One region of the Clostridium lamae genome, then DNA from elsewhere that is predicted to be linked to it. Evidence: a T-box and tRNA genes for the amino acid it is inferred to sense, from the RefSeq annotation. Region 1 holds a T-box; the other holds one or more tRNA genes.
What was found. A T-box is a leader RNA that pairs with one kind of tRNA and senses whether it is charged. The one in region 1 lies ahead of argS (arginine--tRNA ligase), so its partner is inferred to be a tRNA-Arg.
Positions count from the first base shown of each region.

Region 2: it encodes a tRNA-Arg, which carries the amino acid that the T-box ahead of argS (arginine--tRNA ligase) is inferred to sense. The anticodon was not compared.

Region 1 is NZ_JASCQJ010000009.1:3,956-7,386, forward strand. Features, by position in the region: gene QK892_RS06490 (site-2 protease family protein) at 1-35, shown strand, start outside; gene QK892_RS06495 (Ppx/GppA phosphatase family protein) at 111-1,619, opposite strand; T-box leader at 1,766-1,967, shown strand; gene argS (arginine--tRNA ligase) at 2,024-3,431, shown strand, end outside.
Region 2 is NZ_JASCQJ010000004.1:21,566-24,996, forward strand. Features, by position in the region: gene QK892_RS03215 (hypothetical protein) at 1-469, opposite strand, end outside; gene QK892_RS03220 (class Ib ribonucleoside-diphosphate reductase assembly flavoprotein NrdI) at 957-1,304, opposite strand; tRNA gene QK892_RS03225 (tRNA-Gly) at 1,619-1,693, opposite strand; tRNA gene QK892_RS03230 (tRNA-Lys) at 1,783-1,858, opposite strand; tRNA gene QK892_RS03235 (tRNA-Arg) at 1,863-1,939, opposite strand; gene QK892_RS03240 (Dabb family protein) at 2,100-2,390, shown strand; gene QK892_RS03245 (VOC family protein) at 2,419-2,796, shown strand; gene clpB (ATP-dependent chaperone ClpB) at 2,991-3,431, opposite strand, start outside.

The DNA of each region.
Region 1 (3,431 bases):
TGATATCAGGTTTAGTTTTAGGAATATTCTTTTAAAGAAATGATGTGTCATATGCATTGACACATCATTTTTTATTTACAGGGAAAGGAATATAATATTTATATCCTTTTTTATATTGATTTAATAATTAATTCTTTTCCGTAGATTTCTTTAAATCTTTCGCTTGCCCTAAGAGCTTGACGGACTTCAAAATCCACATCAATATCAGAATGAACATTAATAGTTACTGTTTCTTCGTCAAAGGTTACATCAAGATCCTTTACGGCTCCTACTAAACTTCTATCTAAGCCCTCAGCTATTTTTAAAAGAACACCAATAGTCTTAGCAATTTTAAAGTCTAATTGGTTAATTATAGCTGAAAAAGGTGATATTGGAGTTGTGTAACTATTAAATCTGTGAGATGCAGCTATAGCAGCACTCATAAGAAGTTCTTTATGAGTTAATCCATTTATAGTTGAATTCAAAATTATATAAAAGGAGTGCTTATGGTGGCCATAATAATTTATACTTATACCACAATCATGAAGCATTGCTGAAGTTTTGATAATATTATAAAATTCATCTCCTAAATGATGTAAAGGTCTTAAAGCATTATATAAAGAATACGTTATGTTAAAAACATTTTTTGCATGATTTTTATCTCCATTAAGTGTATCTAATATTCCGTTAATGCTGTAATCTAGAATATCACTTGGAATAGAGTAGTTTTCCTTTAAATATTCATATATTAAACCTTCCCGTAAGCCTCTGCCAGATATAATAATTTTATTGCACTGTACAATATTTGAAATCCTCTTAAAGATAGCAGTTCCGCCAACTATAATATCAGCAAGTTCTGGATCAATTCCTTCAAGCTTTTGCCTTTGTTTAAAGTCTTTGCATTTCAATAAATTAAAGATTTCTTGAACATCAATATCTGTAAGTTCATAATTGTGAACTATATCAAAAGGATATCTTTTCCTTGCTCTATCAATTTTACCAACAGTTCTTATAGTGGATGCTATGCCAATTATAGATTGAAATTTAGTTTCCTTTAACCACTCAATACTTTCAATTTCCTTTGATAAGGCTTCGAATGCATTATTTAAGTCATTAGGTAATATTCTATCCTTTAGATTATAATTATAAGTGAAGTTCACACTCCCAAGTGGAATGGTGATACTTTTTATAATATCATTTCCATGTACCCAAGCTAGATGAGTATCTGTGCCAGCAACCTCAACTAATAGAGAGTTTTCTATATAAGTACTTCTTCTTACACCTAAAAAGTTGTAGAAAATTTCTTCCTTACAGCTTAAAACACGAATGTCTATGTTTAATTCTTCTTTTATGCGTTTAATTAATGTATCTTTGTTTTTAGCTTCCCTTAATGATTCTGTAGCTACAGCAAAGATTCTACTTGCACCTGAGACTGTACATAATGACTTATACGCTCTCAATGTTGAAAGTATAATATTTAAGTTTTCGTTACAAATACAGTAATCATTAACTAAATCATAACACAATCTAACTGATGTTTTTAGTTCATCAATTATTTTAAAATATCCATTTTCATTAACTTCAGTCAACATAAGTCTAAGAGAACTTGGACCTATATCAATGACACCAATCCTATCCATATTAACTCCTTAATTAAAATAATTTTAAATATTAATATAAACTATTATATCATTTATAATAATAAAGTATAGGGACGTTGATATAGATTTTATATTGACAATAAATCTCTCATTTATGTATAATGTTGATATTGTAAATATATATATTAAAATCTATGAAAAGAAGAGTACTGTATTCGATTCTTTTAGCGAATAAGGGATGGTGTGAGCCTTATAAGATAGAATAATAGGAAGAGAGCCTTGGAGATAGCTACTGAAATTTAAGTAGGATAGTTCGTTTGCTGCGTTAAAGCATTGAGTGGCATTTAATGCAATCAGAGTGGTACCGCGGATTTATCCGTCTCTTATATTATTTAAGAGGCGGTTTTTTTATTTATAACAATAAAATACAAGGAGGATAAAAAATGGATTATAAGAAGAAAGTTGCTGAAGCTATAAGTAAGCATGTTGATATGGATGTTGAAAATATTGAAAAATTAATAGAAATTCCACCTAAAAGTGAAATGGGAGACTATGCTTTTCCATGTTTCCAATTAGCAAAAGCTTTTAGAAAAGCTCCAAATATGATTTCAGAAGAATTAAAAGAAAAAATAAGTGGTGAAGGATTTGAGAAAGTAATTAATATAGGACCATATGTTAATTTCTTTGTTGATAAGAGTGAATTTACTAAAAACACAATAGATAAAATATTATCTAAAGGTGATGAATATGGTTCAAGTAATATTGGAGAAGGTAAGACTATATGTGTAGAATATTCATCTCCTAACATTGCTAAACCTTTCCATGTAGGACACTTATTTACTACAGCTATAGGTAATTCTTTATATAAGTTGTTTAAAAAAGAAGGATATACTGTAGAGGGAATTAATCACTTAGGTGATTGGGGAACACAATTTGGAAAGCTTATATCTGCATATAAAAGATGGGGAAATGAAGAAGCATTAGAGAAAAATGCTATAGATGAGTTATTAAGAATATATGTTAAGTTCCATGACGAAGCAGAAAAAGATCCAGCATTAGAAGACGAAGGAAGAGCTTATTTTAAGGCTTTAGAAGATGGGGATAAAGAAGTAGAAGCTTTATGGAAGAGATTCAGAGACTTAAGTTTGAAGGAATTTGAAAGAATATATAATGTATTTGATGTTAAATTTGATTCATATGCTGGGGAAGCCTTTTACAATGATAAGATGGATGTAGTAGTTGATGAATTAAAAGAAAAAAATCTTTTAGTTGAAAGTAATGGTGCTCAAGTAGTTATGCTAGATGAGTATAATATGCCGCCATGTATAGTTTTAAAAGGTGATGGAGCTTCAATATATGCAACAAGAGATTTAGCAGCAGCTATGTATAGAAAGAAAACTTACGATTTCTATAAGAGTATATATGTAGTTGGAAGCCCTCAAGCATTACATTTTAAGCAAGTATTTAAAGTTCTTGAGCTTGCAGGACATGAATGGGCAAATGATTGTGTTCATGTAGGATTTGGATTAGTTAAGTTTGCAGATAGAAAGCTTTCAACTAGAAAGGGTGAAGTTATACTATTAGATGACTTAATAAAGGAATCTGTAGATAAAACTTTAGAAGTAATCAATGAAAAGAATCCAAATTTAGAAAATAAAGAGGAAGTAGCTAAGAAAATAGGAGTAGGTGCAATAGTATTCACTTATCTAAAAAACTCAAGAGAAAAAGATATTGTATTCGATTGGAAGGAAATGCTTTCATTTGAAGGTGAAACAGGACCTTATGTTCAATATTCTTATGCTAGAGCAAATAGCATATTAAGTAAGGTTGATGAGTTAAAAGGAGTTGCAG
Region 2 (3,431 bases), on a different contig from region 1:
ATGTAGATATAGGTGAATTTACTGTTGATTCTTCATTATAATTTGAACTATAATTATTTTTTTTATTGTCTAAATTTTCATCAGTAATAGTGCTAATATTCTGATTATTATTAATAGTATTTAAATCTAAACTTTTATTATCAGTAATATTACTATTTATATTTTTATTATCAACTGTTCTAGTCTTCTGTTTTTCATTATTTAAAGTTTTACTATTTATATTTTCATCATCAGTAATCTTAGAATCCAAATTTGCATTGTCAGCTGTGTTCCCATTCAGATCCTCTTTATCATCAGTATCAGAAGTTAGATTTTCTACTGAAGTAGTTTGTATATCTAGGTTTTCTGCTTTTGCAGAAACTCCACTTCCAGGTAACAATATGCTACTTATGGTTAAAGCTACTATAAGCAAGCCTGCTAGCCATCTTGTAGTATTTTTCTTTCTTTTCATACCACATCTTGTATTCATAAATTATACCCTCCTGACCTACTGTATTACCTCTTCATTATTAAGCATCATTAAAAAATGCCAAATTATCTGCGCGGAAAAAAATCATATTAAACGCCATTTCTTATGTCAGCAATTTTATTAGTAGTTATATGGAGATAATATGTTCATTTCCAACAGATTTACAGAGATTATTCTGATTATATAGTGATTTAATCTCAATTTTAAAAACTCAATTGACAATTATTTTCATTAAATTATATCACTGTCTTTATTGAATTATACCACCATTTTTACTAAATTATACCGCTATTATATATTGTAGTCAACGATTTGACATTATATTTTGAATATTATTTATATTATTGTTGACTATAATTTATACATTTTTTACTGTTTCTCCATGATTTTTCTACATCTTATCTAGCTTTTTCTAATAACAAAAAAGCTAGATATAGGTTATTCCTATATCTAGCTTTCACTTTTAAAATAAGTTAATTCATACTTTTTACAGATTATTAATAGCTGCTTTTACTGCTTCTACATCTTCATCTGTTCCTTGTCCATCAATTTTACGAAGACAAGTAATTCCATATTCAGCTTCAATTTTGTCAGCTGCAAAACAATATGATTCAGCATGTTTATCCATGCTACCATTTACAACAACTCCACGAACTAACTCTTTATTTTTATCTAAAAATTCTCTTGTGATCTTTGTAATTTGACCAAATCCTTCATTACGTGTAACAAGAACACATTCTTCATTTAATGCCTCACTAACACTTTGGGTTGGCATTCCTAATTTTTCGGCAAATGCTTTTCCATTGCCGAATCTGCTATCATATACTACTAGCATATCCTCATCTCCTTTTTATGTATTAATTTAACTTATTATACCATAAAAAAATGAAATTGTAAGAACTTTTAAATTATTTTGCAAAATTTAATCTTCTTAAATTCAATTTCATTCAATCATATATTAATTGTTCATTCTTATCTTATAAATTACTACTATAACTATAATACACATATTATAAATAATACTGAAAACACTAGAATTTCCTCATTTCACTTAACCTTTTTAATACATTGATATATAATTTTTTAAAATCTTCTATAAATTTTTATACACAAAAAAAATCCGTACAAATCACATTTGCACGGATATATTGGAGCGAAAGACGGGACTCGAACCCGCAACATTCACCTTGGCAAGGTGACGCTCTACCATTGAGCCACTTCCGCATACTACTTACCATTCCATGATATAATATCATAGTTATTTGGTCAATACTATTTTTTAAAAGTATTTCTCTCAAAATTCCAAAAGAATGTGGTGGCTTACCCGGGAATCGAACCCGGTACACCTTGATTAAAAGTCAAGTGCTCTACCGAATGAGCTAGTAAACCACGATGGTGCGTGTTAAGAGATTCGAACTCCTGGCCCACGCCTTAGAAGGGCGTTGCTCTATCCAGCTGAGCTAAACACGCATCTTTTCCACGAGAAATATAATAACCAATTTGTCGTATCTTGTCAACAGCTTTTTTTATTTAAATTAAAATTTCTCTAAGAAAATATTAACTATTACCAATTGTAAAGTTATGTTATTATAAACCTAAAAGATAAATAGAAATTTATGGAGGATATATAATGATAAGACACATATGTATGTTTACATTAAAAGATGATAACAAAGAAAAAAATATTAATGATTTCTTTAAAGAAATAGAAAAGCTAAGAGATTTATCTACAATAAAAAAATTCAACGTAGTTAGAAATGTTGAAAATACACCAGCTTCTAATTACGATGTAGCTTTAATTTTTGATTTTGAAAGTGTAGAAACATTAGATGAATATCAAACATGTGAAGAGCACTTAGAATTCGCAAGATTTTTAGCTACTATTAAAGTAGATAGAGCCTGTATTGATTTTGAAATCTAATTATATATTTTTAGGGAGGCGTTAAGAAATGACAAACCCACTTTTGATGGGAATGGAAGGAGTTTTTATTCCAGTAAAAGACCCTAAACTATCAGCAAATTGGTATGAAGAAATACTTGGTTTTAAACTGCTGTACATTGAAGAAGAAGCAGCTGTATTAAAAATTTCAGAACAATCTCAAACAGTAGTCTGTCTTGTAAAAACTTTAAATCATCAACCAATGAAATTCCCAAATAATAATTTTGGTGTAGGAAAATATTATAATTTTATTCCTCATAATATAGAAGAGGCTCACAAGTTCTTACTTGAAAAGAATGTTAAGGTAAATCCAATAGATGAAGAAGGAGATTCTAAATTCTTTACTTTCTATGATCCAGATGATAATCCACTAGGTGTTTGTCAGTAGAAAAATTAATTTATTCCTTTAATTAATATTATTAACCCAATACGAAGAATAAAGGTCAAGCATCAGCTAGACCTTTATTCTTTATTTCTTCATTCTTTAATTTTTTCATTCTTTCATTTTTTCATTCCTAAGCTATTAACTTTCCACTAATACTCTTACTTCTTCTCTATTAATTATTACTTATTACTTATTCCCTATTCACTCTTAATTACAATTTGCTCTTCTTCTCCATCAACTACAACATTTGAACCATATCCAATTTCACCTTTTATAATTTTTCTAGCTAAAGTATTTTCTAAGGTATTTTGAATATATCTCTTTAAAGGTCTTGCTCCATATACTGGATCATATCCTTCTCTAGCCATAATTGTTTCAGCTTCATCAGTAACTTTAAGATTTATATTTTTATCTTTTAATCTATCTGACATCTCTCTTAAGAAAATATCTATTATCTTCTTAATTCCATTTTCAGTTAATGGTTTGAACATAATTATATCATCTACTCTATTTAAGAATTCAGGTTTAAATCTTAACTTCATTTCATTCATAACTTGATTTCTAATACTTTCATCTACAGTATCTTCACTCTTATTTTCTAGAAGATAACTGCTACCAATGTTAGAAGTCATAATGAT